4 regions of the Shewanella psychrotolerans genome follow, and region 2 is predicted to be linked to each of the others. Evidence: predicted binding sites of a transcription regulator. Region 2 holds the regulator's gene; each other region holds the start of a gene.
What was found. Region 2 encodes sigma-54, which starts transcription at its own class of promoters, with help from an activator protein. Its sites were predicted from a motif close to GTTGGCACGNNNNTNGNNT; they were not measured.

Region 1 (8,134 bases), 860 kb from region 2:
TTATAAGCAGCATCCTGTGGACGAACGAAGTAGGTAGTCATCACATGCGGCTCTCCCAGAGAATCATACATGGTAATAGCAGTAGAGTTATTATAAGTATCTCGATCACTTGGATCGAACAGCGCTGGATCATGAGTTGAATCTCCAGCATTGAGGTTCATCTGTATACCGATGTTTTCGGTCTTCTTCGGGCTACCAGCGGTGTCAGGGATTCTAACAGGTTTAGTCTCGGTTAAGCTCACAGAAGTTGAGTTCCCATCTTTGTCCACCTCAAATGTCTGCAAAAAATTCCCTTGGGAATCTACAAGGTAGCTGTTTGCATCGACTTTAAACGCACCAGCTCTTGTATAGGTTAAATCTTGAGACCCCACACTTGACGAGGTAACAAAAAAGCCACTACCGTTAATGGCCATATCCAGTGCATTGTTAGTAAATTGCAGACTCCCCTGATGGAACTGCTGAGCAACTTGGCTAGTAGTGGCACCACCACCGACAGCCGTTTTGCCATTAGCAAAAATTGAGTTTGCATACACATCTGCAAATTCTGCTCTCGACTCTTTAAAGCCGATACTATTGACATTAGCAATGTTATTTGCGGTGGTATTCAAATCTTTCTGCGCTGCAGCGATACCACTCAATGCAATGTTAAATGACATAATTCACCTCATTAAATATCAATTGTTCGTCTTGGACCTTATGCCCTAACTCTTTGCTTCATCTATGTTTCAGAAACGGCAAGTACATCACCTAACTTAATACCGCCAATGCCTCTAAGGTTCAAAATTGCCCCCGTGCTGGCAGTGCCTAACGATACGCTAGTGACATGCGCATATGTTGAAACTGCTAATTCTTGGCTCTCACCATCGACTAACCCGCTCGCTTTGATCGAGTAATTACCACTAGTTACAGGTTCACCGTTTTTATCTAAGCCATCCCAAGCGACGTCAATATTACCGCCAGCGCTACCATCAATCGTAAAGGTTTTAACCAGCTGCCCTTCCTCATCTTCGATACGAACGGTAATTTTTTCAATTGCTTCAGGCGTACTGACAATCCCTTTCAAGGCTGGATCTTCAGCAGATATATGCCCAGTATCTGACGGGATCAACACCTTTTGCCCTACCAATCCAGAAGCCTGCAGCGCTTGACTTGATGTCATCACCGTATTGAGATTAACAATCTCTTCATTCAACTTGGTAATACCATCAACCGTTGAAAACGACGCCATTTGTGCGATCATCTGATCATTGTCAACAGGCTTAAACGGGTCTTGCATCGACAACTGTTGACTGAGCAAAGAGAAAAAGTCTTCTTGGGTTAATTCCTGACTTTTTGCTTCTGGAATATTGGATTCTTGAGGTAAACGAATACTGTCAAGAAACGGATTTCCAGTGGTTTCCGTTTGCGACGAAGTTTGAGTACTCGTTGACTGCGGCGCAATCGACTGACCACTTTGAGCTTGAGAGCTGAGTGGCGATTGACTGCTTAAAGGGTTAATGAGGCTCACTGCTTACCTCCTAGGAATTGCCAATACGCAATGTTTGCTGCAGCATAGATTTGGCCGCGTCAGCAACTTGTACGTTCATTTGATACGAACGTGATGCCGAGATCATATTTGCCATCTCCTCCATCACATTTACATTCGGTTTATAGATAAAACCATCTGCATCCGCTAACGGATGATCGGGAGAGTATTCTTTCTGCAATGGTTTATCACTTTCGACAATTCCAGCCACTTTTACGCCTTGAGAGGTTTGTTGCTGATGAGAGGCTTTGGCCATCTCAGCTTCGAATACAGGATGACGTGCACGATAAGTCTGATCGATACTGCTCGAAACAGAGTCAGCGTTTGCAATATTACTTGCGGTTGTATTTAGCCGAATTGACTGAGCCGACATGCCAGAGCCTGCTACATCAAAGATATTAAATAAGCTCATAATTAATTTCCTTTAAGTGCCTTTTTTAGGCCAGAAAACTTACTGTCTAAAAAGCCAAGTGACATCTGATATTCCAGCGCATTTTGCATAAACTCTGACTGCTCTTGCTGTATATCAACCGTATTGCCGTCACCTGTATCGGGTTGATTAGGCACTCTGTAACTAATGTGTTGTTGACTAAGTGCAGCTAAATCAAAGTGCTTTTCATTACTGCGACTCATAGCCAGCCCACTTTGAGTGGTTCGTGCCGCCTGCAATGCCTTATCAAAATCAAGATCTTTAGCTTTGTAATGAGGAGTATCGGCATTGGCAATATTGGAGGAGATCACTTGAGCACGCGCCGAGCGTATTCCCAAAGTATACTGATGCACCCCTAATGCCTTATCAAAACTAATCGCCATAAAATTGCCTCCTCATACAGATGCAATTATCAAAGCAATAGTCATGCCAAATATAATATAGAAAGAGGTTGTTAACTTTGTAATGAATAGAGCATAAAAAATGCCAGCCTAGGCTGACATTATTACTGTAATTTCAAACGTCAAAATCGCTACGTACGCTTTTGATAATAGATACCAGGATTACAACGAACCATATCGAACTCTTCCGTTAATCCAGCGATAGACTCAGATGCTCCTAAAAAGAGGATACCTTTAGGGTTTAATGCGGCAGCAAATTGCCGCAATATTTTAGCCTTTGCCTCTGGGGCAAAATAGATCAGTACATTACGACAGAAGATTATGTCGAATTTACCGAGCAAGGTATAACTGTCCAATAGATTATGTGCTCTAAAATTGACTAAACGTTTAACGTTCGCCTTTAGCGTCATAGAACCGGTACCAGAAGACTCAAAAAACTGACGTTTACGCTCATCCGATAACCCTCTACCGAGCGCCAAATTATCATATTCCGCATTTTTACAACGCTCCAACATGGACGGAGATAAATCTGTCGCCAAAATGGATGCACTACCAGGCAAGGCACCAGGTTTACGTTGTTGATATTCTAATATGGTCATCGCAAGCGAGTAAGGTTCTTGACCTGAGGAACAAGCTGCAGACCAAATTTTTAACGGGCGCCCTAAACGTGCGTATTCAGGCAACAAACTATTAGACAGCAATTCAAAAGGATAACGATCACGGAACCATAACGTTTCGTTAGTCGTCATCGCATCAATAACCTCTGCTCGTAACTGACGCTCAGCAGGCTTCATCGAATGCTTAACCACTTCTGACAACGAAGGTAGATTATGTTTCCCCATCAAGGGCGCTAAGCGACTGCGCACTAAATATTGCTTATTCTCGCCCAACACGATACCGCTGTGTTGTTCCAGAAATAATCGAAATTGGTTGTACTCAGCTTCAGCAAGTGATTTATTCGGCACCTTGATATCCCAATATCAAAAAAAAAACAGGCTACAACATACACTATAGCAAGCTTTAAACAGCTCAGCTGTTATACATGAGCCTTCTCGTTGAAACAAGTATAAACTTATTAAATTTAAGCGGTTGCATTACTTACGTTCAAATAGAAATAAATCAAAATTATAAACTCAAATGCTTATTCACCGCGGCAGCCAATTCATCAGGATTAAACTTCGCAATAAAATCGTTAGCCCCAACTTTCTCGACCATAGCTTGGTTAAACACGCCACTTAATGAGGTATGCAAAACCACTTTGATATCTTTTAACTTAGGATTATTGCGAATCTCGGCAGTCAAAGTATAGCCATCCATCTCTGGCATCTCGATATCAGAGATAATCAGAGGGATCTCTGTCGCAACATTGTCCATCTCTGCAGCAACACTGACCAACTTATCCAATGCCTCTCGACCATCTTTGGCTGTATCAATCTGCAAACTGAGTGACTCTAATGCTCTGACAATCTGCTTTCTTGCTACCGCTGAATCATCAATCACCATAATATGGAAATGACGTTCTCTATCTATAGTGAGCTTTTCGTCGACTTCTTCACTGATCTGAGTTTTAACGGGTGATATTTCATCAAGGATCTTCTCTACATCCAAAATCTCAACCAGCTCACCCTCGATTTCTGTGACAGCCGTAAGATAAGAGTACCGTCCAGCTCCCTGTGGCGGAGGCAAAATAGCTTCCCAGTTCATATTGATAATGCGCTCAACAGACTTAACCAGAAAGCCCTGCACACTGCGGTTATACTCAGAGATAATGATAAAACAATCTGATGTATCCTCTATCGGACGACCACCTGTTGCAGCGCTCAAATCGATCACTGAAATAGTTTGACCACGAATATGTGCGACACCTCGAACAACAGAATTTAACTTGGGTAAAGTCGTTAATGGGGGGCATTGAAGCACCTCTTTAACCTTAAATACGTTGATCCCAAACCTCTGCCGTCCATTTAACTTAAATAACAGCAACTCTAAACGGTTTTGTCCTACCAGTTGGGTTCTTTTATTAACTGAATCAAGAATACTCGACATAATGCCTTTGCCCTGTTGTCGGGTGAATGCGAAGCCATCTCATGTTTATAATGAGTATAGGCATACTAATTGCTTTATCTAGTTATATGACAACCAGACCTTAACTTTGTCAAATTTATGACTCTAATTTCCATAATAAATGTCAAAATTTTCGGTCACAAACAGAAGTATAGGTGCAATCTGGCAGTTCAAGCTAGTCTATTCAATATGAAAATAAAATTTTGGTTCTTTTTAGCCGCTGTAGCCTGTTCTAACCCTGTCTCTGGGTCGGAAACTGCAACTGTGCCCTCTTTATCGACAATTTCAAACTTAGCAATAGATGTTATTCAATCAAAATTAACTGTACCGAGTAACGCCAAAGTAGAGATCAGCCCACAGAGTTTAGACACTCGCCTATCCCCCCCAGCTTGCAGTTCTGCAATCAAGGCTGAAATCGCTAGCGATCGAGAAGTTGGTCGCAATAACACCGTTAAAATCAGTTGTGAAACACCGAGCCTTCAATACCCTTGGCAAATATTTATCTCCGTTCGCGTCGATATTCTCTATCCTGTCGTCGTGGCAACTCAAACGCTAGGCCCTGGTGATATCATCTCGGCTGATCAAGTAAAAATTGAATATATTGAACAAACTAACCTACGTGGACAGCAGTTTGATGATTTAAACCAAGTAACAGGAACAAGAGTTAAACGCAGAATAGCCTCTAATCAACCTATTTTTAATAGCAACCTTTGCTTTGTGTGCAAAGGTGATATGGTGTCTATCTATGCTCGCTCAGCAAACTTTGAGATTAAGACTATCGGCGAGGCTTTAACTGACGGAAATTTAGGTGATCGAATACAGATAAAGAACAGCAAGTCTCATAAAACTGTCGAAGCTAAGGTGATAAACATCGGCGAAGTAGAAGTTAGGATGTAAATTATATAAACTCCTATAGTAAAAATTTGTCTAAAGTTGAACAAAATTAACTAAAGCTCTAAAAGTAAGTGCCGATATACAAGTATGTTGATCTCATTTTAAAATGTTGGAACCCAGAATGGCTATTGATATAAAACAAGTAAATACAGGCACTAATAACCGAGTAGCAACGCATTCGGCCGGTAAAGCTTCGCAAAGTGCGAACACCTCCTCTGAAGCGAAAGCCCCCGCTCAAAGCGTAAAGAGTGACTCGGTGTCAATTACATCTCAAGCTCAGCAATTACAGAGTGTACAAGCGAAGCTAAGCAATATACCTGAAATTGATGTCAAAAAAGTTGAAGAGATCAAGACTGCGATTGCAGAAGGTCGATATAAAGTTGATGCTGATAAGCTAGCAAGCAATATTGCAAAATTTGAGAATGAACTGCGGGACCTGAATTAATTTTTTATGGATTCGATAACAGACATCATCACTAATCAACATAAGCTGTTAAACAGTTTAAAAGCGACTATTGAGGCAGAAAAAACGGCACTAATTGCGCAAAATGCGGATCAGTTATTAGCCGTTGCCAATGATAAAGCAAAGTTGTTAGATGAGATCAAATCTGGTGATGATAGGTTATCTTTACACCCTGAAAACGCGATGCTCAAAACTGATGAGACACTACTTAATCTGGTAACCCTCACACAGCAAACGTTAGCTGAGTGTAAGCTGTTGAATTCACAAAATGCCGCATTGATTGAACATAGTATGGCAAGTATCAACCGTTTCTCCCAAGCTCTCCAAGCGAGCAGAAACGCCTCTAGCCTCACCTATGACGGTAAAGGAAGAACTTCTACCATTTCGACTCTCGGTAATAACTTAAAAGCTTAAAATCGATTTTTAAACCTTTTATTCAATCACCTCATATCTCAAAAGTAGGTCACTTCTTTAACTTTCTGAGGTCGATTCTGCTGCTGATACAATGCCCAAACTTGAGAAAAATCTAACTCTAGCTCTGTCACATAATGATCTCCCGCCGGATAACTCTTGATGACTTTAGCTCCACGAATCACGCCACTTACCGACGCTTGAATATTATCACTAGATAACATCCAGTCTCTAACTTGGCTAGAGGCTGTAAGTTGTTGGCCATATACCTGTTCGGCTAACTCTCGATATGCAGCGATTTTAGACGCCTGCATCGCCATTAACACTCGTTGTGATTGTTCTTTCGCGGGTTGAGTATCCAGCGGGGCATAACCGATAGCAGTTAATGTTGGAAAGGATTCTGGAGTTTCTGTTTCCCACTGAATATATCTATCTTGAGAGGCACAACCCGCCAGTATCAATACCATTGCAATAACCATGTTCTTCATTGTACTTCTCCGCCTATCTTTATTTTGCCTTGTCCTGCAGATTGATTACGAAATAATAAACCGTCTTGCGACACGACAGTATCAGACATGCTTAAATAGCCTGGTAAATCTGACACACCAACGCTAGCAGAAGCGACCGATACCACTCGATTGTTGGTTACATTAACGATACGGCTATTAATCAATACTGCATCGACAGACGAACTCATCGTAGTGACTAGCACATGTTCTACAGGCAAATCAGCAGGCAATTGTCGCCAATCTCGTGTCAGTAAAAAATCACCCTTGTCTGTCACTCTGACGTTATCACCAACATTGAGATCGATTAAATTAAACTGATGATCATGCAAAGCTGCAATCAACCCTTGCTGAATTTGTAGACCTAAACTGTTCGTTAGCATCAGCGTTTCTGTTAACACCGGCGTTGCAACCAATAAAGGTTGTTTTGGTGTTAATTGATCATTTTGCCTCACCAGTTCATTAGCCAGTTGCTGAGTTAAGTGTATTACCGCCGAAGTAGACGGCAAATGATTGCCGCTAACCAAAGCTTGCGAATCACGGTCATCGATGGTCGAGCATGCACCTAACATCAACATAACCGAAGTTAAAAGTACTTTCCGCATAATAATTCCTAAATAATACAAATAGTAACGTCATTCCTGCAGGCCATTTAACTAAAAGTGATTGGAGAAGCATAGCAATCTTAACGTCAAAATTAGGCTCACTGTAAAGTGAAATGCAATTTTCAAGCCGTTATTTATAAAGATAATCGACTATTGATGCCATCCCATCGGCAAAACAACGAAATTCTTTAATGTAATACCTTAATGCCATGCAGCAGGCATGATATTTGCTTTGACAAGTCATTAATTCACTTTTGTCATATAAATGTCTGTAGTCCTATTTTTATGACATTTCCATAAATTTAGGAAACTCTTATGCAAAAAAGAACAACTCCCTATAACGATAGAGATGAAAATTTTTTTTGGCGCAGTGGCGTTGCTTCTATCAACCTTGGTCATCAGACATTCGATAAATTACATAGAATAAATTTACCAATTGAAAACCCGAAAATTTCATCAGCAGGTTCTTGTTTTGCACAGCATGTTGGGCGCTGGCTTAATAGAGAAGGGTATTTATTTAATCAAAGCACAATTGAAACTAATCAAGTTTCAAGTTTTGCTTTCGGCAACATATACACCCCGCGATGCTTTCTTCAGTGGTTTGATATTATTGATGAAAATAAATATTTTGATATTGCTTGCGCTATTCATAATGAAAACAACCGTTACTATGACCTCTTAAGACCTAGTGTCTATCCCTCTGGTTTCAATACAAAAGATGAGTTAGTTGAGGCGAGAATATTTGCCGCAAAAGAGATGTACCAAACCCTTAAAAATACAGACGTACTCATTTTCACACTTGGTTTAACAGAATCTTGGAAAAATCGAAACGATA
Region 2 (8,134 bases):
CACCGATAACATAGAGCTGTTTAACCAGCAACGGAATGCCTTTACTTGGCTTGGGCAGTCTGGCAATTGCCCCCCATAACATTAACCCTGCCCGGCCAAGGCCCGTAACGCTGGCTATGGCACTACGGCCTAAATTTGCAATGTGATCAGTCAAGCTCACCTAACATCTCCTTTTGGTAATCTTGAGCAGGAAAATGAAACGGCACAGGCCCATCAGGTTCTCCGCCAATGAACTGCTTTAGTTTCGGGTTATCGGCTAGCCTTAACTCTTCTGGCGTACCATGGGCGATAACTAACTTGTCAGCCAAAACGTAGACATAATCAGCAATGCCTAGTACTTCTTGTACGTCATGGGACACCACCACGGAAGTCAGATTCAGCGCGTCACTCAGCTCTCGAATAAGTTTAACTAGCACACCCATTGAAATAGGATCTTGGCCAGCAAAAGGCTCATCATAAAGAATTAATTCAGGTTCCAACGCGATGGCTCTAGCGAGGGCCGCACGACGTTGCATACCTCCAGACAGCTCGCTAGGCATCATCTTCGACGCACCGCGCAGCCCAACCGCTTCCAACTTCATCAACACAATGCGCTTAATAATGGCTTCGGGAAGTCCCGAGTGCTCGCGCAATGCAAAGGCAACGTTATCGAACACATTCATGTCGGTAAACAAGGCACCACTTTGGAACAACATGCTAATTCGCTTGCGCAGTTCAAACAGCTCGCCACGATTGCACTTATGCACATCGATACCATCGACCTTTATGCTACCGTGCTGAGGCTGTAATTGCCCACCGATTAACTTGAGCAATGTGGTTTTACCTATACCACTGGGGCCCATGATAGCGGTCACCTTCCCTTTAGGAATAGACAGGCTAACATCCTCATAAATGACATGGGAGCCACGACTAAAACCGAGATGAGTTATCTCGACTAGCGGTCTAGCTTTATCATTTACCTGTTCATTACTCATAGTAAGACCTAATGTGTTCCATGGTAAAACGCCAGAAAAAGAGGCAAATTGTACGTAATTGACCTATTGTGCACAACCTAATCGACACTATCTTGCCTCAATACTTTCAATTTTGTTCAAATCCAGCGAAAATGCGCGGCAGACTTCTAAACAATAATGAACTTTAATGCTATTTAATATTTTTCTACTGATTGCTGGATTAGGCGCCCTAGTATGGAGTGCCGATAAATTTGTGTATGGCGCTGCTGCTTTTGCTCGTAATTTAGGGCTGCCACCTATGCTAATTGGCTTAACCATTGTAGCCATGGGAAGCTCAGCACCTGAAATGTTTGTAGCTGCCACCGCTTCAATGGAAGGCATGACCGATACCGCTATCGGTAATGTATTAGGTTCAAACGTCGCCAATATTACCCTAATATTAGGACTCACAGCACTAATGGGCGCGATATCGGTAAGCTCTCAAACCCTAAAACGGGAAATCCCCATGATGTTGGGGGCGACACTGCTTGCGGGATATTTCCTATTCGATGGTGAGTTGACCCGCATCGAAGGGGTGATATTGATGACACTATTTTTCTCTTTAATGGGCTATCTTATTTGGCATGCGGTCACCAACAAGGGATCCGATCCATTTGTCGATGAAGCTGAGAGCGAAATACCTGAAGGCGTTCCAACCGCTAAGGCCATACTGTGGCTCATCGTCGGCATCGTATTACTGCCACTATCGGCAGACTGGATGGTCCAAGGTGCTGTGGGTATCGCCAAGGCATACCATCTTTCAGATCTCGTGATAGGTTTAACCATTATTGCCGTAGGGACCAGTTTGCCCGAATTAGCCGCCTGTATTGCCGGTGTTCTAAAGAAAGAAGATGACCTTGCTATTGGCAACATTGTTGGTTCAAACCTATTTAATATTTTAGCGGTACTGGCATTGCCTGCTCTTATCGCACCGGGAGCGGTGGACGCGTCTGCCAGCACTCGTGATTTTTATATGGTATTAGCGACGAGTAGCGCTTTAGCCATACTCATTCTGCTAACAGGTAAGGCTCGCCAGTTAAAGCCATGGCATGGAGGAGTGTTATTAGTGACTTTTGTCGCATACCAAACAGTACTTTTTCTATCCTAATTTCACGTCAAGCACTAGCTGACAACAAAGAGAGAACAAGATGGTAGATGCAAATCAATTACGCCAATGGGGACGCAATGTTATCGATATCGAGCGCAATGCATTGGATAACCTTTATCAATATGTAGATTCACTCGAATTTGCTAAAGCATGCCAACTCATTCTCTCCTGCACAGGTAAAGTGATCGTCATGGGAATGGGTAAATCAGGCCATATCGGCAATAAGATCTCTGCCACGCTAGCCAGTACAGGAACGCCAGCCTTCTTCGTTCACCCAGGTGAAGCGAGTCACGGCGATTTAGGCGTACTAAGCGAAAATGATATCGTGCTGGCGATCTCCAACTCTGGAGAATCTGGGGAAATATTGACCTTAATGCCGGTCATAAAACGCATGGGCTTACCCATTATCGCTGTCACAGGTAAACCCCACTCAAACATGGCCAAACATTCTGTGGTTCACTTATGTATTGAAGTACCAGAAGAAGCTTGCCCACTGGGTCTAGCCCCCACCTCAAGCACGACTGCAACATTGGTAATGGGGGATGCGTTAGCCGTTGCGCTATTGCAGGCTCGTGGTTTTACCAAAGATGATTTCGCCCTATCACACCCAGGTGGTAGTCTAGGTCGACGATTATTGCTTAAGGTCAGCGATGTAATGCACACAGGCGCAAACATGCCTGTAGTGCCACAAGATATCTGCATCACCGAAGCACTATATGAAATATCAAAAAAAGGCTTGGGTATGACAGCCGTCACCGACGATCGCGGTCTGTTAGTGGGTATTTTTACCGATGGCGATCTGCGCCGAGTGATCGATGCAGAAGTCAACTTAAGAACCACTTCTATTAGCCAAGTCATGACCCATGGTTGTGTGACCGTCAGCGATGGCATTTTAGCCGCAGAAGCCCTTAAGATCATGGATGAGAAAGAGATCAATGGCCTGATAATTACCAATCAGCATCAACAACCTATCGGGGCACTTAATATGCTCGATATGGTCAAATCAGGAGTGATTTAATCATGACGCATCAAGGTTTTTATGGCCCTATTACCGATACGATATGGCAAAAAGCAAAACAGATTAAACTGCTTATCTGCGATGTCGACGGCGTGTTTTCTGACGGCCTAGTGTATATGAGCAATTCTGGCGATGAACTTAAAACTTTCCATACTCGCGATGGTTATGGTGTGCGCTCTTTGCTAACCAGTGATATTCCAGTTGCGATTATCACGGGGCGTAAATCACGCATTGTAGAAGATCGTATGACCGCACTGGGAATCACCCATATCTATCAAGGTATCGACAATAAAATGGTGCCTTACCAAGAGTTGCTAAAGCTCTACCAAGTCACCCCACAGCAAGTCGCATACATAGGTGATGACATGGTTGATCTGCCAGTGATGCAACAAGTGGGACTTTCCGTGTGCGTCGCAGACGGTCACCCATACGTGCAACAACACGTCGATATGGTCACAAATATTAAAGGGGGCCACGGCGCCCTTAGAGAGCTAACGGATCTTATTTTACTCAGCCAAGATAAGTTTGAATCCGCACACGGAATGAGTATATGAATAGAGTCACGCTGGCGATTATAGCGTTCTTTGGCGCAGCCTTAATACTCTACTGGCAAGTGCAGACAAAACGCAGCGCGAACGAGCAGATTGTCGATGCTTCCGAGCGTCCAGATTACATCGTTAACGACTTGAAAAGCGTCCAGTACAATGAGCAAGGCAATATCAACAGTCGCGTATCAGCCAGTCACATGGAATATTATTCCGACCGGAATATGACCTATTTTTCAGATCCTATTTACTTAGTCTATCCCGCTAATGGTGATGCCCAGTGGCGCTTACGTTCAACGAAAGGTACCTTAGATAAAAATAGCGGACAAGTAACCCTAGAAAATAATGTTATCATTGATGCTATTAGCCCAGAAGAACCGGTTCAAACCATAGAAACAACCTATCTGGAGCTCGATCTTAATACTATGATCATGACATCAGACCGCACCATTCGAATTACAGGCAACGATTTTCTGATCACTGGCCAAGGTTTGCATGCAGACCTGAATGCACAAAATGTACGACTGACTAGTCAGGTAGAAGGAACATATGAAACTAAATAATCTTATTCTTGCTTGCACGCTAAGCCTAGTTAGCTTAGGTAGCTCAGCCAAGGACAATGATCTACTGCAAGAGGTTAAAATCTCTGCCGCTAGCCAAGAAGCCGATATTAAGAATAATCAGATTATCTTCAATGGCCCTGTTGAAGTAACCCAAGGCTCAATAAAGATCCTAGCAGATGAGTTACGCGCATTTAGCAAAGAAAACAGCAGCGGAAAAATTCTCGTCGCGACAGGTGATCCAGCAACATATACTCAAGTGATGGAAAATGGACGGCCAGCTTCAGCCAGCGCCAAAGAGATCCGCTACGAGCTATCCAGCCGTACCCTGACACTGATAGGTAATGCCACCCTCGAACAAGAAGGCAGCCAAGTGACAGGTGACCAGATCCGTTACAATATTGAACAACAGCAACTGATTGCCGAAAGCACGGGTAACGACCGAGTGATCACTATCATTCAACCTGAAAATTACCAAGAAACCCCGAAAACTCCCGCTGAAGAGCAACCTAAGCAGCAGGAAAAGCAATGACAGATATGACATTAAAAGCGGTTAATTTAGCTAAAAGCTATAAAAGTCGCGCAGTTGTTCAAGATGTAAGCTTAACCGTAAGAACAGGACAGATCGTGGGGCTACTCGGCCCCAACGGAGCAGGAAAAACGACCACGTTTTATATGGTTGTGGGTCTAGTTCAGAGCGATAAAGGACGTATCTTTATCGATGAAGACGACCTCACCTTAGACCCTATGCATCTGCGAGCTCGCAAAGGGATTGGCTACCTGCCACAAGAAGCGAGTATCTTTAGAAAGCTTTCGGTACACGACAACATAATGGCCGTACTGCAAACACGAAGAGAACTCAGCAACGATCAACGTGAAGAGCAGTTAGAACACCTGCTAGAAGAGTTTCACATCACCCATATTCGTGATAGCCAAGGCATGGCACTATCGGGAGGCGAGCGTCGCCGAGTAGAAATTGCCAGAGCGTTAGCCGCTAACCCTAAGTTTATTTTGCTCGATGAGCCCTTCGCTGGCGTCGATCCTATATCAGTTATCGACATTAAGAAAATTATCGAGCAGCTGAAAAATCGCGGCCTAGGTGTATTAATCACCGACCATAATGTGCGCGAAACTCTCGATGTTTGTGAGAAAGCATACATTGTGAGTCATGGCAATTTGATTGCCGAGGGAACTCCTGCTGAAATCTTAGACAACCAGCAAGTACGAGCGGTGTACTTAGGTGAACAATTCAAGCTATAGTTAATCTTATAAGCGATCGGCATAGGAGATCCCTCCTATGCCGTACATAATTAATATTTGCCTTTAACCAATTAAGGCTACCAATAAAGCTTTCTCATTTTATAATTAGAAACAAGGGAATAGCAGTACAATGAAAGCGTCACTTCAGCTCAAAATGGGTCAGCATTTAACCATGACACCCCAGTTACAACAAGCGATTCGTTTGTTGCAATTGTCGTCATTGGAACTGCAACAAGAGATCCAGCAGGCATTAGAATCTAACCCTCTTTTAGAGTTAGATGAGGAGCAAGAGGGCGCCGATAGCGACGCTCGAGAAGAGCGCAATGATAATAATGAAACCTACGAAGTCGATTACGATAATAAGCTGCAAGTTGACTCCAGCGAGGACAATTCTGGCTTAGAAACATCCGACGCGCTCACCCAAGATTCCATGCCTGATGAACTCCCCGTTGATACCACGTGGGATGAGGTATACACAGCCTCATCTAACTCCAGTTCAGGCGCGATGCGCGACGATGATATGCCTTTTCAAGGGGAAACGACTGAAGGCTTGTATGAACACCTCGAGTGGCAAAAAAATCTCACTCCCTTTTCAGATAACGATTTAGCCATCGCTACAGCCATTATAGATGCCATCGACGAACGCGGTTACCTCACGCAAACCTGCGACGATATTCTTGAAGCCATGGGCGATCCAGAAATCGAACTCGATGAGATCGAAGCGGTACTCAAACGCGTCCAGCATTTCGATCCTATTGGCGTTGCCGCCCGAGATCTCAGTGAATGCTTAACCATTCAATTAGCGCAGTACAGTGATGATACACCGCATATAGCTAATGCAAGAATGCTCATTAGTGAACATTTAGATCTTATCGCGGGTAGAGATTTTCGCCTATTGATGCGTAAAACTAAGCTAAAAGAAGACGATTTACGTGATGCGATCTCACTGATCCAGACGCTCAATCCGCGTCCTGGACTGGCAATCACCGCCAGCCGCGACGAGTATGTTATCCCAGATGTCACCGTGACGAAGAAAAAAGGTCGCTGGGTCGTAGAGCTTAATCCCGATAGTATGCCTAAAATTAATGTAAATCAGCATTATGCCGCTATGGCTCGCAGCACTAAGAGCCAGGCGGATGGACAGTTTATTAGGGGCCACCTACAAGAAGCGAAATGGTTCTTGAAAAGTTTGGAGAGCCGCAACGAAACCCTGTTAAAAGTCACCAACTGTATTGTTGATTTTCAGCAAGGCTTCTTTGAGTTTGGCGAAGAAGCGATGAAGCCGATGGTGCTAAACGACATTGCAGAAGCCGTTGAAATGCATGAATCGACTATCTCTCGAGTAACAACGCAAAAATATATGCACACCCCGAGAGGCATTTTTGAACTAAAATACTTTTTCTCTAGCCATGTGGGAACCGACGATGGTGGTGAGTGCTCTTCTACTGCAATACGGGCATTTATTAAAAAGCTCGTCGCAGCGGAAAACCAAAAGAAACCACTAAGTGACAGCAAAATGGCTCAACTTTTGGCGGAGCAAGGCATAAAAGTTGCGAGACGTACAATTGCTAAATATCGAGAGGCATTATTAATACCGCCATCGAACCAACGTAAAAGTTTGTAATCAACAACTGGAAACCGGAGGAGTGAATTTATGCAAATAAACCTTACAGGGCACCACATTGAGATAACCCAATCTCTACGGAACTATGTTGAAGAGAAATTCACAAAGCTTGAACGACATTTCGATCAGATCAATAATGTCCACGTTATATTAAATGTCGAAAAATTGATGCAAAAAGTTGAAGCCAAGTTACATCTCCGTGGTGGAGAAGTCTTCGCGACATCGGAACACGCGGATATGTACGCCGCGATAGACTCCCTGATCGATAAATTAGATCGTCAGGTTATTAAACACAAAGAGAAGCAAACTAAACATTAACGATGGAACTTAGTACCATCCTGCGGCCGGAGTGCACAACCTGCGCCACTCCGGGCAGTAAGAAAAAGGTACTGGAACTTATCAGCGACTTAGCCGCTGTCCAGTACCCCACCCTTTCCTCTCAAGAGATATTTGAAAGTCTTCTGGCGAGAGAAAAAATGGGCAGCACAGGTATAGGCAATGGTATTGCGATTCCTCATGGGCGACTAACCAACATAGATCAACCCGTCGCCGTACTGATAAAGTGTGCTGAACCAATCGCATTTGATGCCATTGATAATCAGCCAGTCGATATCTTATTTGCGTTACTCGTGCCCGCAGATCAATGCGAGCAACACCTTAGTACATTAGCCGCTATGGCTGAGAAGTTAAATGATAAAGCCATCATGAAACAGCTAAGGAAAACCCAAGATGAAGCAGAGCTATATCAGGTGATCACTCAATGAAGTTAGTCATAGTATCCGGGCGCTCAGGATCGGGAAAATCAGTAGCACTAAGAGTGTTAGAGGATCTCGGGTACTACTGTGTCGACAATCTGCCATTACAGATGATAGAGTCGCTGTTAGCCCAGCTCAAAGGCAGTAACGATTTGGTCGCCATTAGCGTCGACGTTCGTAATATTCCAACCCAAGATCTTAAATTGGATCAGCAATTAGCTAATCTTCCTAAAGATATCGAACTATTGAGCTTTTTTCTTAACTCGTCAGAT
Region 3 (8,134 bases), 1.1 Mb from region 2:
GCGAACTCTGTCGCTAGTGAAAATGCTAGTCGAAGTGCTTGGTGAAGCATAACGAGGTGATTAGGATGCCGACCAAGGGGAAACCGATCAACCAGAGGGCATTAAATGGCATGTCGCTCTGGGCACCACCGCGCAGCAAATAGATTGAGCTGCATGAAGCTTGGCGCCATGCCATCGCTGGTGAGAGGTTGCGGTGAAGTTCAGTAGAAGTCGCCTCCCATGGCTCGTTTTAGTGCTGCTTCTTCGAGTCGCTCTTCCAAGCGGCGTTTAACTTCGCGTCTGTGTTGTAATTCGCAGGCGGCTTTAGGGTTCTTAGGTGCTGTGATCGCTTCGATTTCAGCATCATTCGGAATAACATCGAGTAACTGAGCCATAGTGAAATCCTCATCAAATAAAGTGCTTGAGCATTCATTTGGTGCTACTTAGCACTGATTCGCTGTAACATAAAGTCAACTGGTATTAGCTTTTGGTCTCTTAAGGTGCCATCTGAATTCAGAGCACATTAGCGAGCGCTAATGAGAAAGGTAGCAGGGGATTTTGTTTTTTTGTTTGATCGAGTTAACACAATTGTATTTGTCGGTATTTATGATAAAAAGGTGCTTTTTAGGCGGGAAGTGTAGTTTAAGTTTTTGTTTTTTTGTATTTGTTTTAGATGAAGGGTGAGTTGCCAGCTAATTTAGTGGCAACCCATGTAAATGTGGATCACAAATCGAAACTATAGCTATAGCTTACGAGTACTTTCGGATCGTCTTCATCAAGGTCGGTATCGCTGACCATGAATGAGAAGGTGCCAAATTCGCTTTCTTTATCTAGTGACACTGAATAGTCCGAATAGTCATCTGCGTCGAACCAAGCATTCACCACGTCGCCGCTTGAGTAACCATAATGGACATTTAGCGACAGGCTCTCTGATACCGGGAAGCTGATGCCTGCATTGATATATTGGAGATCTTTTTCATCATAGGGATCTGAGGCGACATCGCTATCGGCATTAACGACATGGGAATAGGAGAGACTCAACCATTTCCAGCTTATGCCCACGGAAATTTCGCCAAAGTCTATGCTCGAATCACTGTCGGGATAGGCGTAGTAGAGGTAGCCGATATCATAACCAAAGTCCTCGCCAACACTGCCAGCATAGCCACCGTAGAAATCGATCTCATAGGTGGTGTCGTCGCCAAAATCGACATTAGAGGCCCAAGTGCCTAGGTAAAAGCCGCTGTCATGTTCGTAATCAATACCGCCTTGAACTGCAGCTGAATCATTAGTTTGCGTTACGCCTCTCCATAAATAGTTAGAAGTCACACCTGCATTGCCAGTGACACTAGCGCTGGCTGGTAAGGCAATCATCATTGTTCCCGCAAGGATGCTAAGGGTTCGAAGTGCTCGTTTCATACTCATTCCTTTTTATTAGTCTATAGGAGCGGCCTAGCGCTATGGTTGTAAGTATTGTTAGGCTGCAAATAAGCTAAAGCGAAGAGTGTGCCAATTGTTTAAGCGTTTTAATTCAATAGTTTAAAAAGATTCGCACTGAATTGGTAATGGACGTTGATTAATAATGAGGCAATATTGCACATTTTTGGTGCATAAAAAACCTCCAATAAGGAGGTTTTTTAATAGGTTAAAGCAGTTTTTAGTTAACGCTGTCTTTTAGCGTTTTACCAGCTTTAAACTTAGGTACAGTCGCTGCAGGGATCTGGATCTCTTTACCTGTTTGTGGATTGCGACCTGTACGAGCTGCACGGTTTGTCGTTTCAAAAGAACCAAAACCGACAATAGAGATTTTCTCGCCGTTCTTCATCGCTTCCGCTACAGTTTCTTCGAATGATTTTAATGCACGTGCAGCTTCTGCTTTAGTGAGTTCAGCGCTTTCTGCTATTTTTGCAACAAGTTCAGTTTTATTCATTTGGATAGTCTCTTCTTTCCGTAGATTTAGTAATATCAATTACATTAGGTACTTGCAATTGCTGAACTTAACATGCCACAAGCACCTCTATAAGGAAAGCGGTTTTATGCCGATAAATGAGGTTTGAGCCAAATTTTGCAAAAATGTTAATCGTCGAGCAATGAGTACAGCAATTGTTTGACCAATTGCGGCTCAAAAGGCTTGTCACATAGAGCATTAACGCCTGCTTGGGAAACATTGCTCAAATGAGCATCATTGGCTTCTGATGACACCATTAAGATTGGAATGTGCGATTGTTGGCTATGATGGCGAATAAATTGAGTTAGTGCTAATCCATCAGCATTTGGCATATTGTAATCGGTGATCACTAAGTCATACATATTGTTCTTCATTAATTCTATCGCTTCAGCACCATCGGTGGCTTCAGTGATCAGTTTTAATCCTAAATTAGTAATAGTACGTCTGATGATGTTGCGTGCCATCTTGCTATCATCAACCACTAATACTCGGATGTTATGAACATCAAAATGTTCTAAGTCCAGTTCATCATTACTGAGTAGATCAATTGTTGCATTCAGGGCTTTACCTAGATGTTCTGATGAGAAAGGTTTAGGTAAAATTGCAACAACACCAGATTGGCGATAGATCTCCAGTTGTTCTCGGCGACACTCACTAGAGACCAACATGAATTGAATGTCACAGAAGGCTTCTGTTTCTTTTATCGTTTTTAGCAGTTCTAGGGCTGTACCATCTTCGAAATGCATTGCGCTGGCAATCAAATCAGGATGATGGCGGGTCATAAGTACTAAAGCTTCACTTAGATTACTTGCCGTCTGGATGTTACTTATTCCTTCTTGGCTTAAGCGATTGGAAATAATTTTACGTTGCGTATCTGATGGCTCGACCAGAAGAATAGATAGTTCACTCGGAGATAGGCTGCCCATAGTCACGGCTCTCGGCTTATTAGTTTGGATGGTAAAACTAGCTTAATATTAACACGTTAGCAATAAATAAGGCGTTGATCTTGAGGTGTCAGTCTTGTGGTGGATTTAAGTATTGTTTGGTTGATGGCGAGAATGCGACCCACCACTGAAACGATAACAAAATCAATACTACCGCAGCAATGGCGGGAATTGGAATATTCTGGCCATTAAATACGACTTTAACGTCCTCAGGTGTAATTTGATAAGCGATGACCGCTGTTGCTGCAAGTGCGGTGAACCCAAGAGTCTGAATCCCAATATAAATTTTAAGCACCAGACTTGCCCAAGCGGTTCTCATCAATAAGCCTATTAATACTGGGATCACACCCGCAGTAAATAGATCTAAGCTTTGAATTTCGAAGGTCCGCCACAGGGCAAGGACAGTGCCTACTATATATAAACAGATTAGTATGATTAGCGCTACGCTGGGTCGATTCATGGATAATGTCGGTAACAAATTTGCTAGCGAGTGTAGAAAAAACAGTACTATTAGTCCAATTTTTTACTGTGTTAGGCAATGCCTAGCTGCTGATAAGTGCTTCTTAGGTTAATATGATGACGATTTTTTATGGTCGAGAGTAATATGACAGAAAAAGAATTTTGGCTATTGGTAACCCGAGAGACGGCCGATCAAGATCAATACAGCCTAGCTGATAATTTAAAGCAAGGCTTGAATGAACTTAGTAATGAAGAGTTGGCGGCTTTTGATAAGTATTTTTCCCAGCAGATGCGCAAAGCATACCTTTGGTCGTTATGGGGCGCAGCCTATGTTGTGACTGGTTGTGATAGCGAATATGAATTTGCCGAGTTTCGTTGTTTTTTAATCTCATTAGGACAAGAGTGGTTTGAGAAGGTGTTGGTCGATCCCGATGCGTTAGGGTTATTGCCTCAATGGCCAGAGAAAGATGGCTATGCCTATCCCTTTGTCGATGAATATGATCTGATCGCGGGTCAACTATTTGAAGAGAGAACGGGAGATGAGCTGCCATTTGTGCCATCGGGTCAAGCAAGCCCACAAGGGAAAAAGTTTTCTCATAAAAAGAAACAGCTTAAAGCTAGCTATCCTCTGTTGAGCCAGCGTTTTCCATATTAGCCTTACTAAGGCTCGATGTTAAAAAGCGGACACTTGGTCCGCTTTTTATTAATGGGTTTCTATTCGTAGCAGACTTGAAAGTCGTTATCATACTGCCTGTCGTACTCGTCACAGGCCGTTTCCATAAAATGTTCTTCAGCTTGTTCCACCAGCGCATCAAGATTGGCTTGAATATCATTGATGATTTGCATTTCACTCGCTTGTTGATGCTGTTCGAGTATTGCAAAATGTTGTTTAACAGCAGTTTCTTCTGAAGGCGTTAGTTCGTTGGACTGTACCTCAGCTGAGATCGCGAAACCAAGGAATATTGCTGCAATGAGCGCCGTCTTGCCGGAAAAAATCACTCGGGTTGTGTTAAGGAAGTTGCTCATAATACTTGCTCCAATTACATTCAATTAGACCGACTATCAGGAACCGTTTGCTTCAATTTGATCTGGTGGGGTTGTCAAATTGAGGGTGTCATCCTCAGGGTCACTCATTCGATATCTATTATTTACACTAATATTTAAACTATGCTGGTGCATTAAATCTTAGTGCGCCCAGCCGAGTTAACTTGATACCTATGTTAATGATTGGATGCTGAATCTAGGCTGAATGAAAAATAATCAGTAGGGCGGTGATATTTGCTATCGCGATTAATGAGTTATGTTTAGTTATTTTGCATCGTTTCACATTGATAACCTTGGCGACTGGAGTCAAATCGACAACGAAGGCCACATTCCCAAACAACATTGCCAAATTCGCTAGCTTGTTGCTCTGCGAATAACTTGCAGCTTGGATAATCATCAAAATCGTCGGTTTTTTTATAACGACCAGAATCGTAGCCATGAGCGTAGACGAAAGCGGACCAGGTCTCTGGTTCCTGAGTTTTCTGATCTTGGTTTATTGATATTATCGCCGCGGAGACGATTAACAAGAGTACAATGAAAAATAGGAATGGCTGATATTGTTTCATAATGGATCTGATCTGTGAAAGTGCTATTAGTTTACCTTAAGTCAATTTCAAATCGATACAAAATGAAGCAAGTTTGAGGTATGACGCAATAGCCTTGTTGACTTCTGGTTTCACGGGATTGAATACTAACACCGTGGTTATTGTTTTTGCATTAAGCTCATATTCAGGTTAGCTTTTGTACAGTAATGTGGTTTATATACGTACGGCCGAGCACAACATTTTCAGCCTAAAGGAGGCTAATATGAAATTTAAAACTCTACTGATAGTGGGGGCATTAGTTTCCCTTAATGTTAACGCAGAGGAAGCCAAAGAAGATCCTGTTACCGAGGATGGAGTGGTCAAAATTACTTGGCAAGGTGCAGATAAATTTCGTGATGTTAAGGCGACCAGCGATATTCAATCACGCTATGAGTTACGTACCTTCGAAACTCTCACTAAGAATTTGAACAAAACCGCAACTAAGAGCTTTCAATCTAATCAAAAACTGGAAATGGTGGTGACTAATGTCGATTTGGCGGGAGATGTTAGGCCTACCTTTGGCGCGACCTCCAATGATATTCGAGTCGTTAAGGATATCTATCCACCGAGCCTAACTTTCAGTTACAAGGTGCTTGAAGATGATAAGGTTATCGTTGCTGGAGATGAAAAACTCCGTGATATAGGCTTTATGCAAACCGTTGGCGTTATTAACGACAAGCCTCTGAGATATGAGACTAGAATGTTAGATGAGTGGCTTAAAAAGAGTGTCATTCCAAAGCTCTAAGCACTTTTTAACGGAGGATAGATAACGGTTTGTTCATCCGTGTTGATTTTAAACAGGCTAAAAGCATTATCTGCTTCCTTAGCCTGTTTCTTTGCCGCCGCACTATAAGCCGATAAAACTTGTTCGTTGCATCCCATAGTCACTTCTGGCGGCAGTAAGCCTACACACAAGCTAATCAATGGATGTTCTCGCATTATGCCGTGTCTGTCTTCTGTTACTATTTTTTGGGCTTGCCAATGCGGCTCATTGTAAAATAAGTGCTTATTAAGATTGAATAAATTTAGTACATCAAAACACTGCTGTATGATGTTCTTTTCTGTGCTAATGATCACAAAGTCATCACCACCAATATGACCAACAAAATTATCTCCGCATAACTGTAGTTGCAGTAATTTTGCGACTGATTGAATGACTTCATCTCCGCGACAAAACCCATAGATATCGTTGTATGGCTTAAAATAACAAAGATCAAAATAAGCTAAATAGAAAGGACGATTTTGCTGTCTAAGTCGTTGTAGTTCTTCTTGGATAGGAATGTTTCCGGGGAGACCCGTTAGGGGGTTGGCGTGGCGAGCGATTTTAATTCGTTGCTCAGTGATCTGCTGCAGTAGATCTTTGGTATAGCCTATGCCCAAAAATTGCTTGTTGCGCATGATGATAAACTGCTGTGCGACGCAACCGTGATCCGCTGATGTCAGTAATTGACTCACTTTAGAGATAGGATCGCTAGCTTCGACTATCAACATATTGGAGTTCATGACCGAAGCAACGGGGCGGTTTTCATGTAGAGCACGGCCATAGGGCGTGCTAAATAGCTCCATAAGCTGAGCTCTATCAACAATGGCCACAGGTTGCTGCTTATCCACAATCGCAATAGCTTGTAGAGAGTGTTGAATCATAAATAGCTCGCTAAGAACCTTTAGTTTTGTCTCGGGTGGTAAAGAGATCGCCTGAGTTGTCAAACTCTCTGCCGATTCTGCATATCTGACTTGAGAATGGAATGATTCATGTTGGTTGTCATGCTTGAATACCTGATTTGGTTGGCTCTTGGGATAACCTAAAAGATAACCTTGGCAATAAACAATACCGAGTTGCCTTAATAGGGCAAGTTCATTTTCTGTTTCTATACCTTCAGCTATGACTTTGCACGTCAGGCTTTGGCATAAGTCGATAATTGAACGGACGAACTCTTGTTTAACTGGGGATTTGTCGATTTGATGAATGAAATGACGGTCTATTTTGACATAGTCTGGTGCGAGTTCTGACCAGAGTCTCAGACCTGAATAACCCGTCCCTAGGTCATCGATTGCGGTTAAAAAACCTTGGCTACGGTAGTGGTTTAAACAGCTTTTTAGTAGGTCAATATCATCGGCGGGATACTGTTCAGAGAGTTCGATAACAACTTGGTTTGGCGATAGTCCTAACTCTTGCACTAAACTCAGGGTCAATCCTTTGGCATGGCTAGGTTCTAGCAAGGCTTTGGGGGATATATTGATAAACAACTTTCCAGGCAGCTGGCGGACATCGAACTCTTGTATCGAATGGCGACGACATATCTCTTCTAATTCGGATAATCGTCCTTCATGAACAGCTGTTTGAAATAGTGGAACGGGCGAAAATAGCGCGCTATGCTCAGGGCCTCGACTCAGGGCTTCAAAACCGTGGATTGTTTGCGTCGTGATATTAAATATTGGCTGAAATAGTATCTGGATTTTTTCATTTTGGATGATCTTATCCAGCGCACCGCTTAGATCAATTGCCGTCATGGTGAATCGCCTTACTGACTAGAGTAGGGCGATTCTATGACTAGCCTATGACAGCTATATGACATTCACCATTAAGATGAATTATTTTGTTTGTGCCTTAAATGCTTGCAAGGTTTGCAGTAATACACCGAGTTTTCGAACATATTTTTCTAGTGCGGGCGCTAATGTTTCCGCTTCGATTGGCAGTAACGTCATCTCATTGGCGAGTTCCTGAACATAAGGGCCAAAACGATTGCTACGCGCATTAAATCCTTCATCTTGGGTGAAGATGGTGCTGAACTTACCATGACCCGCTTTTTGTAATTCATCGAGCTTAGCATCGGCATCGATAGCCTGACGGTAAGCGACTTGTAAATTTTCTTTCAGTTGCTCTATTAGTTGACTATGTGGCATAACTGCCTCTTATTGAAAAATTTAGCCGAATTATAAGGGGCAAGCTTGATGGCAACAAGTCGACCGCGATTATTAACCATAGGGATGTTACTGCTGACAGGGATATTGTCACTCAATGTGCTGGCAGCTCCTGAAGATAAACCTCCTTTTTATAAAATCAGTTATTTAGGCAAACAGGCCTACTTGTTGGGCTCAGTCCATGTTGGGGTGGCTGACTTTTACCCCATGGCGCCTCAGATTGAGGCAGCGTTTGTTGAGGCGGGCGCCTTGGCGGT
Region 4 (8,134 bases), 590 kb from region 2:
AGTTAGACTATTAGCAAGCTTCGGCCATGAGGGATTTACGATAAACAACAATATCCTCAATGGTTAATACTGGCATTTTATGTTGATGACCAAATTCGATAATCTCTGGCAGTCTTGCCATAGTTCCATCGACATTGGTGACTTCACACAATACGCCAGCAGGCTTTAAACCCGCCAATTGCATTAAATCGATAGTACCTTCGGTATGACCACGACGGGTAAGCACCCCACCTGGTTGAGCCCGTAATGGGTAAACATGACCAGGACGGGCGAGATCATTTGCAGTGGCACCATCTGCAATCGCGGCCTTAATAGTTGTCACACGGTCAGCCGCCGAAACGCCTGTGGTTACACCCACTTTCGCCTCAATACTTACCGTGAAAGCTGTACCATATTGGCTAGAGTTATCCTCAACCATAGGCGGTAATTCAAGCTGTTCGACCTTTTCTGCCGGTAAACAGAGACACACAATACCGCTACATTCACGGATAAGTAGTGCCATCTGTTCGTTGGTTAAATGTTCTGCAGAATAGATAAGATCGCCCTCATTCTCACGATCTTCATCGTCAACAACGAGAACCCCATTACCAGCTCGTAAGGCTTCAAGCGCAGTTTCGACGCGTGAAATTGCGTCACCAAAGGGAGAAAGTAAAGACTGATTCATGGTTAAATCCTTAGTAATACTAATAAAATGGTTTTTTTCCAGAATCAGGGCATACAGAAAATAACACAGCACAAGCTATCGCTTCTTGTTGCGTTGAATAAGAATGGTAATAGACCTAGTCAGCTTTAGCTCCAATGAGGTAATGCTGCACAATCACGACATCTTATATTCTCTTTCATCCGGACTTAGCGCACCTATAGTGCTCATTACCGTCGGCTCTGGAATGACTTTACATGGCGTAAAGCGCACCAGATCTGCTGACCCTATATCTTTGATGATTTAGGCGCTCGCGGGCTTAAGTTCTATAACAAACTATCACCGCCGGTGGGGAGTCACACCCCGCCCTGAGAATTGCTGTCTTATAATAGACAAGCACGATAATGGTGCGCCAAATTGTATTAAATGACAAGCTAGAGGGTGACAAGTCTTAGCTAGATCACCTAATCTCAACGGTGAGTCCAAAACCCAATAGTTAAATTTCGACAAAAGGTTAAATTTGATGTCATCAATATCCCCGCCCATTGCAGCAAAAATGCCTCATTCAATCACCCTGCATGGTAAAACTCGAATAGATAACTACTATTGGATGCGCGATGATGAACGCCAGTCGCCCGATGTAATAGCTCATCTCAACCATGAAAATGAGTATTATCAAGCGCAGTTTGCGCCATTTAAGCGCTTGCAAGACGAGCTATTTCAAGAACTAATTGGCCGACTCGACAAAGATGAGTCAAGCGCGCCCTACTACTGGCACCAGCATTGGTATTTTAGCCGCTACCAGCTAGGGGGCGAATATCCCATTTTTGCGCGCAAAAAAACCATAGATGCTGATGAAGAGGTGTTACTCAATGTCAATCAGCGCGCTGAGGGATATGAGTTTTACGGCTTGGGGGGCTTTAGTATTAGTCCAAACGAGCAATTACTCGCCTTTAGCGAGGATAGATTAAGTCGCCGCATTTATACCATCCAAATAAAAGATCTTAACAATCGCAGCCTGTTATCAGACACCCTTAACGATACCGATGGAAGCATGGTGTGGGCTAATGATAACCAACATCTTTTTTATATCAGAAAGGATCCGCAAACCTTACTTGGGTTTCAGGTCTTTCGTCACCGACTAGGGCAAGCTCAAGCTGATGACCAGTTAGTTTACGAAGAACAAGATGACAGCTTCTATCTCTCTTTAACCAAAAGCTTAGATGAAACTCGCATCCTGTTAATTCATGAAAGCACGGAAACCAGCGAAGTGTCGGTTATCGATGCCAATCAGCCATTAGCCGAGTTCAAACCATTGCTGACAAGAGAAGTTGGTCATGAATACTCGGTCGCTAAACATGGAAACGACTATTACATTCTCACCAATTGGCAAGCCGTTAACTTTCGCTTGATGAAAGTCTGTGAAACGAAATTTGCCAACAAACAACACTGGCAGGAGCTGATACCCGCAGATGATCAAAGGCGCATAGAAGATCTCTTAGTACTTAAAAATCATCTCATTGTTCAACATCGTCATCTAGGATTAAGCCATATCACCGTTTATCCATTTAGTGACCAACCTAGCTATCAACTTTCCTTTGATGATGAGGCTTATGTGGTCGGCTTTGATGTTAACCCGAATCAAGAGAGCGATCAGCTTAGGGTCTACTATTCTAGTCCATCCACGCCAGAGTCTATCTATCAATACGATTTAAATAACCCATCGAATAAAAAGCTGTTAAAACAAGAGAATGTCCTCGGAGATTTTGACAGCAATAATTACCAGACTGAGCGCCTATTCGTTGATGCCAGAGATGGAGCCAAAATCCCTGTCACCTTAGTTTATCGTAAGGACCACTTTAACAAAGATGGCACTAACGCCTTATACCAATATGGCTACGGCGCCTATGGTTACACGATAGATGCAGACTTCGACAACTCAATATTAAGTTTGCTCGATAGAGGCGTGGTTTATGCGATTGCCCACGTTCGAGGTGGCGAGATGCTTGGTCGCCCTTGGTACGATGCTGGTCGGTTAATGAACAAGAAAAATAGCTTTAATGATTTTATCGATGTCACCAACGCCCTCATCGACCAACAATATGCTGACCCAAACAAAATTGTTGCAGCTGGAGGAAGCGCCGGAGGTTTATTGATGGGGGCAGTGATAAATCAAGCGCCGCAACACTATCTTGCTGTCGCGGCTCATGTTCCCTTTGTGGATATTGTTACCACCATGCTCGATGAGTCGATTCCACTAACAACCAATGAGTATGATGAGTGGGGTAATCCTAATCAAAAAGCCGCTTTTGACTATATGTTGAGTTATTCTCCTTATGATCAGGTAACCAGCCAAAGCTATCCTCATCTACTCGTTACCACAGGCCTTCATGATTCGCAGGTTCAATATTTCGAGCCAGCTAAATGGGTGGCTAAACTTAGAGAATACAAAACTGACGATCACTTATTGTTATTCCATATCGATATGGAGGCTGGCCATGGTGGCAAAAGTGGCCGCTATCGCCGCTACCAAGATACCGCAGAAGAGTACGCCTTTTTTCTTGGCCTAATAAACCAACAGCAAACGGGTAGTCGTTAATGCCAATAACAGAAAAGCCTTGGTTCTTGTATATCATTGAATGCTGCCAAGGTCAGCTCTACACCGGCATAACCACTGATATAGAGCGTCGTTTCAAAGAGCACCAACTTAGCGGCCCAAAAGCTGCTAAATTTCTGCGTGGCAAAGCTCCACTACGATTAGTTTATAGGGAGTCTGTCGGAAACCACTCACAAGCATTGAAAAGAGAAGTTGCAGTGAAAAAGCTTAAGAAACAGCAAAAATTAGCTTTAATACAAAATGATGCAAATAGTCACACTCTCAAAAGGGTCGACTAAACCTCAGTTTTATTAGGGACGAACAGCTAAATAATACGAGACATAACGCTAAAAAACTGTAAAAAGCCTGTTTATCTAAAGTTGTTGACTTTACTTCCCTGCAACAAGCATCTATTGTGGGCTACCCCGCTTATTTGAGAACAATATGAGCATATTTTTACAAGCTAAGGCAGAGGGATGCTCTAGGCAAAATAAACACCAAGGACGGGGATTTTTAGGTTTACTCTTTATATTTTCGATCGGTTATCTATTCACTTTAGAGTCTTCGATCAACCTATACCTTTTTAGGCAATTTAATGGTATTGCACCATATTTCCCCGACTGGTCGCTGACACTACTTACCGATTTGGGTAATGGCGTTACATTGGGGCTCATCACCCTTTGCTTCGTCATTAAACGCCCGGAGCTAATAATAAGGGTGTTAATTGCCAGCGTATTGTCACTAATAATTGTCCCCACCTTAAAACAGTATTTTGATGCTCCCCGACCAGCAGCACTGTTAGAAGTAATTAATATTGTTGGTGAAACTCGTTTAAATAACAGTTTCCCATCAGGCCATACCGCGACTGCCTTTCTGTTTGCTGGGACCCTATTTTTTGCCTATCAATGTAGAAATATCAAAACATTAGCCATTGGCTTCGCCGCTATTGTGGGGCTATCACGTATCATAGTCGGAGCACATTGGCCTCTGGATATTATAATGGGTGCATTTGTCGGATTATTTTGTGCGTACTTCGCCGCTTATTTCCCATATACCAAGTTATCTAAATTCCATAATGCCATCATGGTCAGTTTTCTTTGGCTAGTGCTACTCGTCTGTGAGTTAGAGAAGAGCTTTGATAAACAGCTCATCTGGCAAGTAATGGCGCTTAGATGGGGGCTTCTTGCCACTGCTGCAAGTCTCATTTGGTATCAATATGACATCAAAGATTTGGTAAGCCAAAGAGTTAAAAATAAATTCATGGCAGTCAATAAAACTTAATCGTAAATTCTGCGCCATGAGTCAAACCTAGACTCGTGGCAATCAGCCTTTATTCACGCTTTCTTCACATCAATCTAGATAAACTGGCGACTCATTTATAAAAGAGATGCTTTACGTCCCCTCAAACTAACCAAATTCACTAATACCCATTCTGCGACAATAAGGGCATTTGGAGCTTGTGTTTTTTTCGCCCCCCCCCTCTATTTTGTTCATCGGCAATCCAGAGACCCATTTAGCCATCTTCCCGAGCATAAATGGGGCGTCACCCTAAATAGCCGACTGACAGCAATGCTGCTAACCAATCGAGGCAATGAGCAGGCTTTAGGCATATTGATGCTTTGTTGCCTTATTAAGCGACCAGAACTCATTATCCGCCTATTTATCGCCTCTATATCGTCTCTAATTTTGGTGCCGTTGTTGAAGCGATGCCCACGTCTCGTAACTGTACTTGAGATACTTACTGGCATCGGTGACAAACGTCTAACACACCGTTTTCCATCGGGACCACTAGTGCATTCTTATTTGTTAGCACTCTATTCTTAACTTGCCAAGTCTCACAGCGCGCAAGGCTAATTCAACTCAAACGCCAAACGAATAAATCACCTTGTTCTTAGGGTGGGCATTGGCTAACACTATCAAATTTATAATTAATAAACCTGATAGTGATTAGCCGCTGCGCCGGGAAGAGTATTTAGTTAGCGACCCTATTAACCCAACTAGTCCATACGAACAGGGCCATTAATGTTATCAAAGCTTAGGTCTCCCGAGCCTGATTCAACAATGTGTAATCCTTTGCTGTTTTCAACGCGAATACCACCAGAACCATCATCGACAGTGACCTTACCGACAATGTTTTGGATAGTCATTGAGCCAGAGCCATCCTTTACGCTCACATCACCATTAACCTGATTAATCTCAATCGATCCCGAACCATCTTCTAGGTTAATGTTACCGTCAACATTAGCCAATACAATGCTGCCAGAGCCATCGTCGATAGTGAGCTTTTTGCCACCGTCGATATCTATCGCTCCAGAACCATCTTCAATCTGCATATCCGCCAGCACGCCGCGAATAGCTATGGCACCTGAGCCATCATTAATATCCAGCTGCATGTGGGCTGGCACCTTGACCACGAGATCGATGTAAGGAGAACGGCTGCTCGAAAAAGAGAGTCGGCTGAAGGCGTCGAAATTAGCAACCAGCTTAGCCTTGTTACCAGAGCGAACTAAGGTTAATTCTGGCTCGGCGCCATCATAACCATAAATGTCTGCATCCAAAGTAATACTCTCTACCGACGCATCTCCGATCACCTTCAGGGCGCCTGCCCCGGTGTGCGCCATCAGGGTATCTAATTCACTCGCTGCCAATGTCAGTTGCACCTGCTTGTGATAGTCGAAGTTATCCCTTCCCGCGCCATTCACATTCACAATACATCCTGTGAGTCCGAAAATCAGAGCCGTAATCATAGCCAGTGAGCGAGCCAACATAAAAACCTTCCTTAATATCTGCTAAAAATCCCAAACGCCGCAGCGCTTTGCTAGCTCATCTAAAGCAGATAACATGCCAAAAGTTATCTGGTTGTTTTTTATATGTTATTATCCACAGAGTGGCATTGCGCTAAGGATATATCACCATCTCAATCGTGGGATTAGTTACTATTTAGTGAAATACATCATCAACTTATAAGGCAAAGGCATGGACTATTTAACCCTCAACCGAACAGCCTGGAACCACAGAACCCTAGAGCATCTGGACTCAAGCTTCTACGATGTGGATGGCTTTCTCGTCGGCAGCAGCTCGCTGCAGGAGATAGAGCTAGCAGACCTAGAAGTGAAGGAAAAAAGCCTACTGCACCTGCAATGTCACTTCGGCTTGGATACCCTCTCCTTTGCGCGCATGGGTGCCAAGGTAACAGGGGTGGATCTCTCCGATACCGCCATCCATCACGCAAGACGACTGGCCGATGCCTGCCAGCTAACCGCAGACTTTACCTGTTGCGATCTTTACGAGGCCGCCGATCGACTGCAACAACAATTTGATATCGTCTATACCTCCTATGGCGCCCTCTGTTGGCTACCGGATCTCAGCCGCTGGGCCAAGCTGATTCATCAGTCGCTAAAGCCCGGTGGCCAATTTTATATGGTGGAGTTTCACCCGGTGCAGGCGCTGATGGAAGGCTACAGCTACTTTGCCCAGCAAGAGCCAGATGTGGAGGAGGAAGGCACCTATACGGAAAATGCCAGCGACAACAAACACACCATGGTGACCTGGCCACACTCTCTGGCCGATGTGATAAACGCTTTAGTTGGCGCAGGGCTGAGAATCGACGCTATACAGGAATATCCCTTCAGCCCCTATGACACCTTTGACAATCTGGTGACGGGTGAAAGTCTAGGGCTGACTAGCGACAGACCCAGATATTATCAATTGCATCAAGGCAAGCCCATTCCTCTGGTATTCAGCGTGTCGGCGACCAAGCCAACTATCTAAGCTAAAACATAAAAAAGCAGGCTAAGCCTGCTTTTTTGTTTAGTCTCTCAGCACGGGATAAACCCTGTACTGCTTGTCATAGTAAGGGCTACGCTCATAGAACCAACGCAGTCTCGCCTCGGCGTCCTTGGCGAATTCAGGATCTTTTAACGCGGCCTCAAACTCGGCCGCTAGGGCTGGATCTTCTTTCAGCATCTTAACCGCCAAAGGCTCTACCGCATAATGCTCGATATATTCGGTACGGGTAAAGATGGGATTAAAGAAACCCCACTGCAGCAGCGAATCCGGTGATTGCGGCTCCAACAAGAGAATGGCCAGGTCACCGAGTGGCTGCTGTGTGCTGATCTTTACAGTGCCAGCAGGCAGCTCAAGCTTCGTCTTATGACTCAATACGGGCGCAGAGACTCGCTGGCGTCCCTCGTAATCCTTAGCGGCAAACGTCGGCTCTCCAAATTGATATTGGGTCAGGGTCAACTCGGTAGGCTGCTCCAAACGCGTCATGCGTATGCCATGAATGTTCAGGCGCTCGATCACCTCTTGCCACTGAGGTGGAATATAGTAAGCCGAAGGGCGATTCACCTTAATCTCTGCCTGGGTATTACCGATAACGGGTAAATTCTCATATAGCTTGGGCTCGCCAGTCCAACGCACCACCGTCTCACCACTAATGGGACTCTGCTCCAGGCGATAGTCGATCCCCTTGAAGTCCCATCCTTTAGGCTGCTTCTCCGACTGCCAGGTCAGAGTGATACGATCGCTATAGCGGTAGCTATCCTGCTTGATGGCACTGCGCAGGGCCGTGCCCTGCTCAGCTAAGATATCCAGAGTCGATGCCAGCATCACATAGGTGCCGAGTACCCGCTGCTTAAAGGGCTTAAGGCTGTGATTTTCGATCAGTATGGTGGGCAGATGGCGTGCGTCACCATAACCGTTTGAGTAACGTGGGCTCGCATTCCACAAGGACATGCCCTGACTCATGTCGCGATTGTCGATGGCAAATACCAAGGGGCCGGGCACATGCCCTTGAGCTGTCAGCGCCTGTTCGACCAAAGGTCGATACTTATCATTGAGCCAGCGATAACTGGCGGGGCTAAGTCCCTGAGCCAGGTTGTAGCCAAAGGTGACGT

Region 1: the regulator sigma-54 is predicted to act here: its motif matches at 2,371-2,389, upstream of flgB (flagellar basal body rod protein FlgB).
Region 3: the regulator sigma-54 is predicted to act here: its motif matches at 1,472-1,490, upstream of K0I62_RS02260 (TorF family putative porin).
Region 4: the regulator sigma-54 is predicted to act here: its motif matches at 6,067-6,085, upstream of K0I62_RS00165 (DUF4097 family beta strand repeat-containing protein).

The regions. Positions count from the first base shown of each region.
Region 1 is NZ_CP080419.1:2,950,682-2,958,815, forward strand. It holds gene flgE (flagellar hook protein FlgE) at 1-656, opposite strand, end outside; gene flgD (flagellar hook assembly protein FlgD) at 719-1,507, opposite strand; gene flgC (flagellar basal body rod protein FlgC) at 1,518-1,937, opposite strand; gene flgB (flagellar basal body rod protein FlgB) at 1,940-2,338, opposite strand; gene K0I62_RS13095 (CheR family methyltransferase) at 2,488-3,327, opposite strand; gene K0I62_RS13100 (chemotaxis protein CheV) at 3,482-4,402, opposite strand; gene flgA (flagellar basal body P-ring formation chaperone FlgA) at 4,610-5,317, shown strand; gene flgM (flagellar biosynthesis anti-sigma factor FlgM) at 5,436-5,759, shown strand; gene K0I62_RS13115 (flagella synthesis protein FlgN) at 5,766-6,191, shown strand; gene K0I62_RS13120 (LPP20 family lipoprotein) at 6,230-6,676, opposite strand; gene K0I62_RS13125 (FlgO family outer membrane protein) at 6,673-7,299, opposite strand; gene K0I62_RS13130 (GSCFA domain-containing protein) at 7,615-8,134, shown strand, end outside.
Region 2 is NZ_CP080419.1:3,812,870-3,821,003, forward strand. It holds gene mlaE (lipid asymmetry maintenance ABC transporter permease subunit MlaE) at 1-160, opposite strand, end outside; gene K0I62_RS16785 (ATP-binding cassette domain-containing protein) at 147-974, opposite strand; gene K0I62_RS16790 (calcium/sodium antiporter) at 1,141-2,100, shown strand; gene K0I62_RS16795 (KpsF/GutQ family sugar-phosphate isomerase) at 2,141-3,118, shown strand; gene kdsC (3-deoxy-manno-octulosonate-8-phosphatase KdsC) at 3,121-3,672, shown strand; gene lptC (LPS export ABC transporter periplasmic protein LptC) at 3,669-4,226, shown strand; gene lptA (lipopolysaccharide transport periplasmic protein LptA) at 4,213-4,755, shown strand; gene lptB (LPS export ABC transporter ATP-binding protein) at 4,752-5,483, shown strand; gene K0I62_RS16820 (RNA polymerase factor sigma-54) at 5,614-7,107, shown strand; gene hpf (ribosome hibernation promoting factor) at 7,138-7,425, shown strand; gene ptsN (PTS IIA-like nitrogen regulatory protein PtsN) at 7,428-7,871, shown strand; gene rapZ (RNase adapter RapZ) at 7,868-8,134, shown strand, end outside.
Region 3 is NZ_CP080419.1:496,313-504,446, forward strand. It holds gene K0I62_RS02255 (hypothetical protein) at 201-374, opposite strand; gene K0I62_RS02260 (TorF family putative porin) at 703-1,395, opposite strand; gene K0I62_RS02265 (HU family DNA-binding protein) at 1,634-1,906, opposite strand; gene K0I62_RS02270 (response regulator) at 2,053-2,850, opposite strand; gene K0I62_RS02275 (hypothetical protein) at 2,939-3,328, opposite strand; gene K0I62_RS02280 (DUF4240 domain-containing protein) at 3,473-3,982, shown strand; gene K0I62_RS02285 (hypothetical protein) at 4,042-4,353, opposite strand; gene K0I62_RS02290 (hypothetical protein) at 4,632-4,937, opposite strand; gene K0I62_RS02295 (DUF3016 domain-containing protein) at 5,179-5,700, shown strand; gene K0I62_RS02300 (GGDEF domain-containing protein) at 5,697-7,466, opposite strand; gene K0I62_RS02305 (prephenate dehydrogenase) at 7,548-7,859, opposite strand; gene K0I62_RS02310 (TraB/GumN family protein) at 7,908-8,134, shown strand, end outside.
Region 4 is NZ_CP080419.1:37,327-45,460, reverse strand. It holds gene ribB (3,4-dihydroxy-2-butanone-4-phosphate synthase) at 11-664, opposite strand; FMN riboswitch at 828-1,020, opposite strand; gene K0I62_RS00180 (S9 family peptidase) at 1,164-3,239, shown strand; gene K0I62_RS00175 (GIY-YIG nuclease family protein) at 3,239-3,535, shown strand; gene K0I62_RS00170 (phosphatase PAP2 family protein) at 3,681-4,517, shown strand; gene K0I62_RS00165 (DUF4097 family beta strand repeat-containing protein) at 5,234-6,004, opposite strand; gene K0I62_RS00160 (class I SAM-dependent methyltransferase) at 6,213-7,007, shown strand; gene K0I62_RS00155 (M14 family metallopeptidase) at 7,047-8,134, opposite strand, start outside.